One region of the Thermorudis peleae genome, then DNA from elsewhere that is predicted to be linked to it. Evidence: riboswitches for the same ligand, from Rfam matches in the RefSeq annotation. Region 1 holds a riboswitch; each other region holds the start of a gene.
The links. Region 1 has a riboswitch for S-adenosylmethionine ahead of mtnA (S-methyl-5-thioribose-1-phosphate isomerase). Riboswitches for the same ligand answer to the same signal wherever they lie in the genome.
Positions count from the first base shown of each region.

Region 2: linked by a shared signal. The riboswitch ahead of metX (homoserine O-acetyltransferase MetX) and the one ahead of mtnA (S-methyl-5-thioribose-1-phosphate isomerase) in region 1 are both predicted to bind S-adenosylmethionine.
Region 3: linked by a shared signal. The riboswitch ahead of metE (5-methyltetrahydropteroyltriglutamate--homocysteine S-methyltransferase) and the one ahead of mtnA (S-methyl-5-thioribose-1-phosphate isomerase) in region 1 are both predicted to bind S-adenosylmethionine.

Region 1 covers NZ_JQMP01000001.1:311,294-315,426, forward strand. Annotated here, with positions in the region: gene N675_RS01430 (adenosylhomocysteinase) at 1-802, opposite strand, end outside; gene mtnA (S-methyl-5-thioribose-1-phosphate isomerase) at 799-1,899, opposite strand; SAM riboswitch class I at 1,958-2,076, opposite strand; gene aroB (3-dehydroquinate synthase) at 2,134-3,795, opposite strand; gene mdh (malate dehydrogenase) at 3,922-4,133, shown strand, end outside.
Region 2 covers NZ_JQMP01000003.1:1,291,274-1,295,406, reverse strand. Annotated here, with positions in the region: gene asd (aspartate-semialdehyde dehydrogenase) at 1-55, opposite strand, end outside; gene N675_RS08900 (homoserine dehydrogenase) at 356-1,360, shown strand; gene metX (homoserine O-acetyltransferase MetX) at 1,367-2,494, opposite strand; SAM riboswitch class I at 2,646-2,751, opposite strand; gene N675_RS08890 (hypothetical protein) at 3,059-3,643, shown strand; gene N675_RS08885 (peptide-binding protein) at 4,005-4,133, shown strand, end outside.
Region 3 covers NZ_JQMP01000003.1:821,760-825,892, reverse strand. Annotated here, with positions in the region: gene N675_RS06815 (FAD-binding and (Fe-S)-binding domain-containing protein) at 1-177, shown strand, start outside; gene metE (5-methyltetrahydropteroyltriglutamate--homocysteine S-methyltransferase) at 253-2,547, opposite strand; SAM riboswitch class I at 2,624-2,724, opposite strand; gene N675_RS06805 (class I SAM-dependent methyltransferase) at 2,775-3,638, opposite strand; gene N675_RS06800 (hypothetical protein) at 3,668-4,133, opposite strand, start outside.

The sequences.
Region 1 (4,133 bases):
ACAGGTCGCCTAATGGCGCAGCCTGGCGCATCGGCATCACGACATAGCCATCCATGACGGCCTCGAGCGCCCGCACCGGATCGACCTCGGTCACGATCACATGGGCGCCCATCCCACGAGCCCGCATGGCGATACCTCGTCCGCACCAGCCATAGCCTGCGACGACGACCGTCTTGCCAGCGAGCAGGATGTTGGTCGCGCGCAGGATCGCGTCGATCGTGCTCTGCCCCGTGCCATAGCGATTATCGAAGAAGTGCTTCGTATCGGCATCATTGACGGCGATGGCCGGGAACGCCAGCAAGTCGTCCTTGGCCATGGCCTTGAGCCGGATCACGCCGGTCGTCGTCTCCTCCGTGGAGCCAAAGACGAAGGGCAACAGGTCACGGCGCTCACGGTGCAGCGTGGTCACCAGGTCAGCGCCGTCGTCAATGACGATCTGCGGCTGGAAGTCGAGAACCTGGCGGATGTGCCGGTAATACGTCTCGTGATCTTCACCGCGGATGGCGAAGACGGCGAAGCCGTCTTCAGCCAGCGCCGCGGCCACGTCGTCCTGCGTGGAGAGTGGGTTGCTGGCACAGAGCGCGAGCGTCGCACCGCCGGCCCGGAGTGTGTAGGCCAGGTTTGCCGTCTCGGTCGTCACGTGGGCACAGACCGCGATGCGCACGCCTTCGAGTGGGCGCTCACGGGCAAAGCGCTCGCGGATGAGGCGCAACACCGGCATCTCGCGAGCCGCCCAGGCGATCCGCTCCTGTCCTTGTGGGGCCAAGCTGCGGTCACGGATCTCAGCTCGTGCTGCAGTCACGCGCGCATTTCCTCCTCTGCTCGCAGTCGGCTGTGTGACGGGCCGCCCGCTGCGACGGCGGCCGCAATCCGGTCAGGCGTGGGCGGGCTGATGACGCCGACATCGGTCACCAATGCGGTGATGAGCTTGGCAGGGGTAACGTCGAACGCCGGGTTGGCTGCGGGCGCATCCGGTGGCGCGACGAGCACGCCGCCAACGCGACGCACTTCGTCCGGGCTGCGCTGCTCGATCGGGATCGCGCTGCCATCCGGCACGTGCAGGTCAAACGACGAGCATGGCGCAGCGACATAGAACGGCACGCCAGCGTAGGCGGCGATGATCGCCAGGCCGAGCGTGCCGATCTTGTTCGCGACATCGCCGTTGGCCGCCACCCGGTCTGCTCCGACGATGATGGCATCGACCTGCCCGCTGGTGATGAAGCTCGCGGCTGCCGCATCGGCAATCAGCGTGTAGGGGACGCCAGCGCGGCCGAGCTCCCACGCGGTCAGGCGAGCACCCTGCAGCCAGGGCCGGCTCTCGTCGACGTAGACGTGCGCGACGATCCCCTGCTGGTGACCCCAGCGGATGATCCCGAGCGCCGTGCCAAGCGCACCGGTGGCGAGTCCGCCAGTGTTGCAGTGGGTCAGCACCCGAGCGCCGCGGGGCAAGAGCGCTGCCCCAGCCCGGGCGATCGCCTCGTCGGACGCCCACTGCTCAGCCAGGAGCTGATCGACAAGGGCAGCCAGCGCTTGCACTTTCGTGGCAGGGTCTGGCTGGACGCGAGCGACAGCCTGTGCCCGCTCGAGTGCCCAGGCGAGGTTCACCGCCGTTGGGCGGGTCTGGCGCAGCATCGCTGCGGCGGCGTCGATCGCCTCGTCGACGTCGTGGCCGTCGTGCCAGGCCTGGCGCGCAGCCAGGGCAACGCCAGCGGCGGCTGTAATGCCAATCGCCGGAGCGCCGCGCACCCGCATCTCCTTGATCGCAGCAGCAACATCCTCCGCCGTGCGGCAGGTGACCCAGCGCTCAGCCTGGGGGAGCGCCGTCTGGTCAAGCAGCAGCAGGTGCTCACCTTGCCATACGATCGGCCGGAACTCTGGCGTCCCACCCCGCTCGGTCATCGTCCCATCCGCTCACGAAAAACGGCTTCTCCAGAGAGAAGCCGGGGGCTTCGGCTCACTCCCATCTCCCAGCGCGCCTCACACAACAGCTCGTCGCTGGCGGACTTGGCACCGTGCAGCGTTGCTGCCGGTTGCCGGGCTTCCTCGGGCCGTTCCCTCCACCACTCTGGATAAGAGGAGCCCCACCGTTACATTTTCCGTAACTCTACCATAGCGCACGAGCCTGATCCAAGCTCAGGCTCGCTCGACCTCTGCCTGGCTCACGGCTGCGACAATCGCGGCGACGTCCTCGGCGCTCGGCTGGTCCGTGATGGTCACCTGGCCAGGAGCTGTTGGCAGCACCCAGGTAAGGCGGCCGTGCACGGCTTTCTTGTCATAGGGCAAGCGGGCCAACACCGCCGCGGCATCGCCGATGAACTGGCGCGGCAGGCCAAGCCGGTCGAGCAGCGCGTCCTGCCGCGCCACCAGCCTGTCGTCAGCCAGGCCGAGGCGTTGGGCAAGGCGCACTTCCGCTCGCATGCCCAACGCGACAGCCTCCCCATGACGGTAGCGGTAGGCAGCGGCCTCGAAGGCGTGGCCGAACGTGTGGCCGTAGTTCAGGATGCGCCGCAGGCCATCCTCGCGCTCGTCGGCTTGCACCACTGCGGCCTTAATCGCCACATTGTGCTGGATCAGCGCGGTCATCTCAGCCGGTTCGAGCCGCAGCGTCTCGAGCGGTGCTGCCTCCAGCGCGGCAAGCAGCGCCGGATGCGACGCGCCCGTCGCGGTACACTCGATCATCGCGTGTTTGACGACTTCAGCCCAGCCGGCACGCAGCTCAGCATCGGGTAGTGTTGTGAGCGTCTCCGGGTCGATGACGACCAATGCCGGCTGGTAGAACGCGCCAATGAGATTCTTGCCAAACCGGTGGTTGACCGCGGTCTTGCCGCCGACGCTCGCGTCGACCATGGCGAGCAGGCTCGTCGGCACCTGGGCAAAGCCAATGCCGCGCAGCACGACCGCGGCAACGAAGCCCGCCAGATCGCCGACGACACCGCCGCCGACCGCGACGACGACATCCCGCCGATCAACGCGGCAAGCGAGGAGCCAATCGAGCAGGTCACCAGCCGTTTCCCACGACTTGCTCGCTTCGCCAGCCGGTACCGCTCGTGACTCGACCCGCAGCCCAGCGCTGGCAAGCGCGTCAGTGACGCGGGTGCCCCAGTGCGGCCAGACTTGCTGGTCGCTCACGACGAAGGTTGTCCGCGCCTGGGGCCAGCGCTGGCTGACCAATGTCCCCAGTTCTCCAATCACCCCAGGCCCGATGACGATGTCGCTGCGGCCAGCCTGGCCCAGCAGTGAGAGCGCAGGCACCAGGCCGCGGCGCTGGCGTTCGGCAACGGCCCGGGCGATCTCGGCTGCGAGTTCTTCCGGCGTGCGGCCATCAGTATCAACAGTGAGGTCGGCACGGGCGTAGAAGTGGCGGCGGGCTTCCCACAACTGCGCGAGACGTGCGGCAGGATCGCCCTGGAGCAGAGGACGATCGCGGCCAGGCTGCGCGCCAGACTGCGCTCGCAGGCGGGCCAGTAACGTCGGCAGGCTCGCCCGCAAGTGGACGATGACGCTGCCCGGGCGGAGCGCGGCCCAGTTTGCTTCGTCAAGCACAACGCCTCCGCCCGTCGCCACCACCGTCCGGCGTTGGCGGGCCGCAATCCGGACGGCCTCGCGCTCGGCTGCCCGAAAGACCGGCTCGCCGTAGCGCCGGAAGATTTCGGCGACGGGACAGCCAAAGCGCGCCTCAACGAGCGCGTCTGTATCGACGAGCGCGTAGCCAAGCTGTCGCGCCAGCGCCTGCCCGACGACCGTTTTGCCTGTTCCGCTTAACCCCACCAGCACCACGCGCTCTGGAAGTTGCATGCTCGTGTGCGCTCCTCCCCTGACCCGCGCAACTGGGGTAATTCTAGAGGGTAGCGTGTATGATGTGCGGAGAGCATGGGTGCCTGCGCGTTGCGCATGGACAAAGGATGAAGGGAAGGAGGAGTGATGCGACCCAAGGTCACCATTGTCGGGGCGGGGATGGTCGGGTCAACGACAGCCCAGTACCTGGCGCAACGCAATATTGCCGACATTGTGCTCATCGACATCGTCGAGAACTTACCCCAGGGCAAAGCGCTCGATTTGCTCGAAGCTGGCCCGGTGCTCGGCTATGACTGCCTGGTCAGCGGCGCCAACGACTACGCGGCGACGGCAAACTC
Region 2 (4,133 bases), on a different contig from region 1:
GCTGCCCAACACTGCCCGTTGCTCCGAGTACGGCAACATCAAGACGGTCTGGCATTCCATCCTCCTTCCACTTCCTCGTTACCCCGAACTCTGCCTTGCTCGCCATACAGAAAAAGCCGGCAGAGGAGGCATCCTCTGCCGGCCGATCATGCAAACGGTCGCGCACTACCCGTGACCGCCCGCCTGATCGCCGGCGGGCTTAGTAGTCCACTGTGTTCCGTTCTGGATCAGTATTCGACGTTGCATACTCGCCTCTTGCGTTCACGCCGTCCAGCTCATACGCTGGAGGTCGTTGTTAGGCTGACTGTAGCAACAGAATATGACGTTGTCAAGGACCACAGTGAAAGGATTGGAAATGGAACAACTGAAAACCGTCAACCTAGCAATCCTCGGAGTCGGCACAATCGGGCGCGCTGTCGTCCGGTTGATTCACGAGCAGAGTGATCGGATCGCGGAGCAAACTGGCATCCAGCTCACGATCCGCTATGCGATGGCACGGTCGATCGAGCGGGTCAAAGCAGCCGGACTCCGCCCTGAACAAGCAATCACTAGTGCCGAACCAGCCCTCGCCGATCCCAACGTCGACGTTGTCGTTGAAGTACTCGGTGGGGAGGAACCAGCAGCCAGTATCATGCACGCAGCCCTTGAACGCGGCAAGCATGTCGTGACAGCAAACAAAGAGGCGCTTGCGAAGCATTTCGCTGCCCTCTCCGCCATAGCACGAGCGAACAATCGCGCGTTGCTCTTTGAGGCGAGCGTCGGCGGCGGCATTCCTCTCATGGCGAGCCTTCGGCAAATCCTTGCGACCAACCGCGTGAGCCAGCTTCGCGGCATTGTTAACGGCACGACGAACTTTATTCTCACGCAGATGGCTGAGCACAGCACTCCGTATCACGAGGCGCTGCAGGAGGCACAGCGTCTTGGGTACGCTGAACCCGACTCGACAGCCGATGTCGAAGGCTACGACGCAGCATACAAGCTGGCGATTCTCGCATCGCTTGCTGCCAAGAAGCAGATCCATCCTGAGAACATTGAGCGGATCGGGATAACGCAGGTCACGCCGGAGGAAATTGCTGAAGCGCGCCGTCGCGGCGGCGTAATAAAACTCTTGGCTCAGGCCACTGAGGAAAACGGCACCTGGCGCCTCCGCGTTGCACCGGAGTTTGTCCCGGGCGATAGCTTACTCGCCCACGTGCGCCTGAACTTTAATGCCATCGAGGTAACAGGCGACCGCGTCGGCACTGTCGTCCTCTACGGACAAGGCGCAGGCCCACTACCGACGGCGAGTGCAATCGTGAGCGATGTGCTTGATGCAATCCGGTTTGGCGGCGCACTAACGCCGGCGATCGCGCCAGCATAGGCCGCCTTACGGACAACTGAGGAACGCGGCAATCACTGGACCAATCTGGTCAAAGTCCTTTAAGAACGCATCGTGGCCATTGGGAGAATCAAGCTCCCAATAGGTCACGTCTTTGCCAAGGCGTGCCAGCCGCTCAACCATGTCGCGGATTTGCGCTGGCCAGAAGAGGATATCGGAGCGAATGCCAATGGCAAGCACGCGCGCGGTGATGCGGTCGAGGCCGGCATCGTAGCCACCGCGTCCCCGGCCCAGGTCGTGTGAATCCATCGCCCGTGTCAGATAGAGGTAGCTGTTGGCATCGAAGCGCCGGACGAGCTTCTCGCCCTGGTAATGCAAATAACCCTCAACGTCGTACCGGCCGAGAAATTCTGGCCATGCGGTATACCGCGCCTCTTCGCGGCGATGGAACCTCGCCGTCATGAGTTCATCAGACTGGTAGGTGATGACACCGAGCATCCGGGCAATCGCTAGACCCGTTGCCGGTCCCTGACCATCCTCATATTCTCCGTTGTTCCACGCAGGATCGAGCATGATGACACGCCGCTGCACTTCGTTATATGCAATGCCTTGATCGCTGAATTGGCCAGATGCAGCGATCGGGATAATGCGCTCGACGCGCTCGGGATACATCGCTGCCCACTCGAGCACCTGCATGCCTCCAAGGGAGCCACCGACCACAGCAAAGACTTTCTGAATGCCGAGGAGGTCAAGCAACCGTGCTTGGGCATTCACAATATCCCGGACAGTGATCTTGGGAAAGCGGAGGTTATAGCGGCGGCCAGTCAGCGGATCAATCGAGCGGGGGCCAGTCGAGCCATAACAGCTGCCGAGGATATTGCTACAGATCACGAAGTAGCGGTTCGTATCAATCGGCGCCCCAGGGCCAACCATTGGCTCCCACCAACCTGGCTCATCACCTAGGCCGTGGGACGCAACATGGCTGTTGCCCGTCAATGCGTGGGCGACAATCACCACATTATCGCGGGTTGGTGACAGTGTTCCCCAGGTTTCGTAAGCAATGTCAACGATAGGAAGAACAGCCCCTCCTTCAGTAACGAAGGGATTATCCGGCGTCGCAATGCGGGCAATCGTTGGTGTTGTAATACACGGGGCGGTCACAGCTGTTACGGTCATCGGTGCGTCTGCTCCCTCCAATGCACCATCCAAATATGGGATGTGCGACAAACTCTCCCCTCGCACAGCGCAATCGCCGTCGAGTAATCACTGGTTGTGGTGGAGGGAGTAAAGAAAACCTCCACACAAAGGTGGAGGGCATTCTTTTCGGCGCTCATCGTGCGGAGCTTCTGCACTCCGCCGGCATTGGCACCTGGCGCTGGCGCGCTGGTTGCCGGGTTTCGTCGGGCCGTTCCCTCCACCGCTCTTGATGAGCGCCGGCCTCTTGCGTTGTTGCCGATCAGGATAGCAGAAGAATACCACGATGTCAAGAGCGTCTGCGGTAACATGGCGCCGTTGCTATTACAAAGCTCAGCAAGAGCAGTTTGGAGGCACGTTATGTACGGGATTGCGCTTGGCAGTCCTTCCGGCACTGTACCACCACTGCCCTCGTTTTCGGCACGTCACTACGCCCAGGCGCAGGCACGTCCGCCAAGCAGGAGAAGACAATACAGTGTTCACCCTTGCAAACACGTTGTTGTTCGGACCATACTGAGGGGCTATGATGCCGGGAGGAGGTTACCCATGAACAACAGCGGACTCGAAAAGCTACCGACGCAACAACAGGCTCACCTGCGGCTGGAAGGAGCACGCTACCACGCTCGTGAGGCAGCGATGGCAATTGAGGCCAAAGATCAGGTGCGCGTCGAAGCAGCTATCTGTGCTGGCATTGATCAGGCGCTCAAAGCGCTGACGGCCGCACTCCATGGCCTCAACTTGCTCCTTCCTCAGCCGTTGCCAGCCTCACGTCTCTCCCGGCGTAACCTTCGCGAGCGGTTCCGTTCTGTTGAAGCCCCAAGCCGTACTCTTGACCTGCTTGACCAAGCGGCCCAACCGGAAGAAGGCTGGCTCTGGTGGCTCGAGGCCAAAGACGCCGCCAGCCCGTTCGCAGCGTTAGTTCGCCCCTCAACTGCTCCAGGGCGCCCTTTCGAGCTCTGGCGTGACCCACTTGACCACAGCCGTGGCCTTGAAGAGCATGCACCAGACCAGTATCTCCTCGACGCCATTGCTCGCATTAACACGCTCATTGGGCAAATCGCTGCACTTGCGCCACACGACGCCAAAGCGTTCCAAGACGCTGCCCGCCGACTTCCCGGTCGTTTGATCTAAATGGTGTCAGAAGGGTTGTCATCGGAGCTGACATAAGCTATACTTGCGCTGGCTAGCCGCTGCAATATATGGCTGGAGAAGGACAGACGGATACCAGTGCAAGGTGCACGGCAGCTTCAAGGAAGATTTGCTCACATCTTCGCGCTGCGCTTTCCCATTTTGCTCGCCCTATACGGGTTTCTGTTTGTGTTTCCGTAGTGCATTACCGCCGTAACGGCGGCTTTTTTCATGGGGTACGTAAGAGCAATGGAGAGGAGGAGAGCCGCCGCGGTTGTCGATCGGTATGTCGCAGTGGAAGTCAGTTGGATTGGCACGTGAGTGAGGAAGGAAAGGACAGCCGACGATGGAATAGGGAAACCAGGTGCAGCAATTTTTGCGGGGTCCCTTGACCCGACGACAAATGCTGCGTCGAGCCTTGGCACTCGGCGTAGGGGTCTCCGGCGCAGCGCTCCTTGCGGCATGCGGCGGGGGCGGCAATGCCACACCAACG
Region 3 (4,133 bases), on a different contig from region 1:
GTTGCAGCACAAGCACCAGACACCGTAATCGCTGTCGCTGGTGTTTCCTGCCGAGAGCAAATTGCGCACTTTACTGGACGCCGCCCAGTACACGTTGTTGAGGTCCTTGCGAGTCGTCTCGAGCCAGCTGTCCAATCAGCCGCAGAGCCTACGGGGGTGGCGCTTGCGGCCGAATAACCGAGCGGCCGAACATAGTCGAGGGCGGGGAGAACTCCCCGCCCTCGCTACTTTACACGCTGAAGGAGCACGTTGCTAGGCATCGACACGGGCGAGATAGCGCTCCCGCATGCGTCGCGCGGCCTCAACCATATTCGTCAGTGAGGGCCAGACCTCTTCGGGCCGACGCGTCTTTAACCCACAGTCAGGGTTGACCCAAAGCTGGCGAGGATCCAGAATCTCGGCAGCACGGAGGAGCAACGATTCAATCTCATCAACACTTGGCACGCGTGCTGAGTGCACGTCATAGACGCCGGGGCCAATTTGACGTGGGTAGCGATAATCCTGAAACGCACGCAGCAATTCTCCCTGGCTTCGACTATTTTCGATTGAAATCACGTCCGCATCCAACGCATCAATAGCTGCAATGATGTCGTTAAACTCGCTGTAGCACATGTGAGAGTGAATTTGTGTTTCATCCCGCACACCTGAAGATGCAAGACGAAACGCCTTCACGGCCCAATCAAGGTAGTCATCCCAATCCTTCCGCCGTAGCGGCAACCCCTCACGGAGCGCCGGCTCATCGATTTGAATAACCTGGATTCCCGCAGCTTCAAGATCACGTACCTCATCGCGGAGCGCCAGCGCAATCTGATAGGCAACTTCGCGTCGTGGCAAATCTTCCCGGACAAACGACCAGTTGAGAATCGTTACTGGCCCAGTCAGCATACCTTTCACTGGCTTTGCCGTGAGCGATTGTGCATAGCGACTGACGTCGACCGTCATCGGCTTAGGGCGATAGATATCGCCAAAGATAATGGGTGGGCGCACAGCACGACTGCCATAGGACTGCACCCAGGCATGTTCCGTTAAGACAAACCCGGCAAGTTGCTCCGCGAAGTACTCGACCATATCACTCCGTTCAAACTCGCCATGTACGAGTACATCGAGGCCGATTTCTTCCTGCCGGCGAATCACGTCGGCAATGCGCTCGCGAATAAACTGCCAGTACGCTTCATCGCTTAACTTCCCACTGCGCCAGCGCGCACGAGCGGTCCGCACATCTTGTGTCTGTGGGAAACTGCCAATTGTTGTCGTGGGGAAGAGGGGCAGTTGAAGACGTGCCTGCTGGAGTGGTGCACGCACGTTATATGGCGAGCGACGGCGAAAATCATCCTCGCTCAAGGCAGCGATACGCTCTCGTGTTGGCCGGTGGTAGAGCTGGCTGGCATCAAGACCAAGGCGGAAATACTCGGCGTTTGCTTCAAGCTCAGCTAGAATCGCTGACCGGCCCTCATTGATCCCACGTGTTAAGATCACGACCTCTTCTAGCCGTTGTTCAGCAAACGCGAGGAGTGCACGCACGTTTTCCGGCAAGTGCTCCTCGAGTCGCACATCGTGTGGAACGTGGAGCAGGGAACACGACGGTTGTACCCAGAGCAGAGCAGGATCAACGTGCTCAGCTAGCTCCTCCAGCAACTCCAGTGCTTCAACCAAATTCGTTCGCCAGATATTGCGACCATTGACCACACCAGCCCCGAGGACTTTCCCGGCAGGGAATCCGTGCTCATTGAGCAGTGAAAGATTCTCTGTCCCACGAACAAAGTCAAGGCCAATCCCTTCAATGGGCAAGGCTGTCACAAGGTGCCAACTCTCAACATCGAGACTGCCAAAGTAGGTTTGCACGAGAAGCTTTGGACGATGAGAGAGTGATCCAAGCATTCGATAGGCTTGTCGGACAAGGGCCAGCTCCTCGGCAGTACGATCCTGGACGAGGACGGGCTCATCAACTTGCACCCACTCGGCGCCTGCATCTGCCAGGCGCTCGAGGACGCGTGCATAGATGGGTAGAAGTGCAGCAAGGTGATCAGCGAGCGGTCGTGAATGATGCTTCCCGAGCAGAAGCAAGGAGACCGGGCCAAGCAGCACAGGCTTTGCTGCACGGCCAAGCATCGTTGTCGCTTCGACAAATTCATCAAACGGCTTCGTGCTCGCCAGTGCAGGCTCAGGTCCCTGAAATTCAGGGACGAGGTAGTGATAGTTCGTATCGAACCACTTCGTGAGTTCAAGCGCTGGAATACCTTCGGCTCCCCGTGCCATGGCAAAGTAGGTTGACAAACTCACCGTTTCCTCACGCGGGCCAAAACGCTCGGGAACAAGTCCAACCAGGCAAATAGCGTCGAGAACGTGGTCATAGAAGCTGAAATCATTGCAGGGAATCAAGTCAATGCCAGCCTGTTGCTGCACCTGCCACATCGCTCGGCGGATTGCCCGGCCCGTCTCTACCAGCTGCGCTTCATCAAGGGTCCCTGCCCAAAAGCCTTCAAGAGCACGTTTGAGCTCCCGGCGCTTGCCAAGGCGTGGATAGCCAAGAGTCGAACTTTGTGCCATGCTGCACCCCCATACACAATGTGCCCTCCACAGAACCGTGGAGGGCACTACCAGCCAATATCCTCACGTCCTTAGACGCGCATCGTGCGGAAACTTTCCGCCGGCATTGGCACCTGGCGCGATCGCGCTGGTTGCCGGGTTTCGTCGGGCCGTTCCCTCCACCACTCGGAATGCGCGTCATCAGCGCATAATGTTCTGGCTCACGATACCACGACCTGCCTCAACCGTCAATCAACTCGCCGCGCAACGAGGCTAAACAACTGCGGGATGGGCGGAACATGGGATGGCGGATACCAGCGCTCCTCGCGCAACACCATTCCAGATCGTAGCGCGTAGGGGCATCCTGCGTACTCAGTAAACTGCTCGATCTGCAGTCCAGCCCCAAGCACCGCTGAGAGAATATCGCCAATCCCCCAGGCAAATTCATATGCCGGCCGACCATTCTTCCACGTTTGTGTAGGAACCTGTCCAGTACGCAAGGTCTCCTCAAAACCGATATAGTCACCCACACCATCGGGATTCTCGAGGAGGGACGACGAACCAAACCCAGCATAGGGATAGCACACCTGCCAATCATCGTCGAACATTCCAAGCACAGGATGGAAATCGATTGCAATAAGCCGACCATTTGGAGTAAGCACGCCAGCGACGCCCTGTGCCCATGCGCGGAGGTCAGGCAGCCAGCAAAACACTCCATAGGAAACAAAGACAGCATCGAACTGCTGCCCATTGTGTTGCGCCTGCGGTAGCCAGTCATACACATCAGCACGGACAAACGTGGCAGGAATGCCAAGACGTTGGCGCAATTCCTCCGCAGTCGCAATTGCCGTGTCACTTATATCGACGCCGACAACCTCTGCACCAAGAAGCGCAAGGCTCAACGTGTCGACACCGTCATTGCATTGAAGATGGGCAATCCGTTTACCCGAAACATCTCCGAGCAGTGCGCGTTTTTCAGCGTGGAGCGTACCAATACCCGAGCGAAGTTGCTCTTGCAGCGTGGCCTTATGTTGCTGATGCACCAAGGTCGCCGCATTCCACGAGCGACGGTTCGCCTCGCGTATCGTTTTCCACTGTTCGCTTTCGTGCATCCCTTATCTCACTCGATTCCGTGTGCGCTTTACCGTTCAGCGACAGAGACTGCTTCATTCGAGCCCTGATTCGCACCGGCCTGTCCAGCTCGGCGCTCCTCAGCTACGAGCTGCCGGATCATGCGAGCGATCTCCGGCGGCATGATATAGACGCGTCGGCCAACCCCTTCGTCACCGCCAGCGCGAAACTCGAGCGGTTCCCGCTTATGCTCAAAGCGGCGCATTGCATGGCCTACTGAGCTGAGTCGTCCGCCAATGACACGAGCGGGCAAACCTAGCGCCTGCTCGAGGTCGGTCATCGGATAGCCCTCAGGACGTTTCGCAATTTCGGCAAGAATTTGCCGAGCCCCGCCCTTCAATCGACTCCAAAACTGCTGAAACTCCTCGAACGTCCAGCTTTCTTCCTCGCCTGAAGACCGCGGCTGTTCCACGGTCTCTTCTGCTTCAATTCCGCCACTTGCCATCCCAGCCAGACGTTGCAACACCGCTTGAATT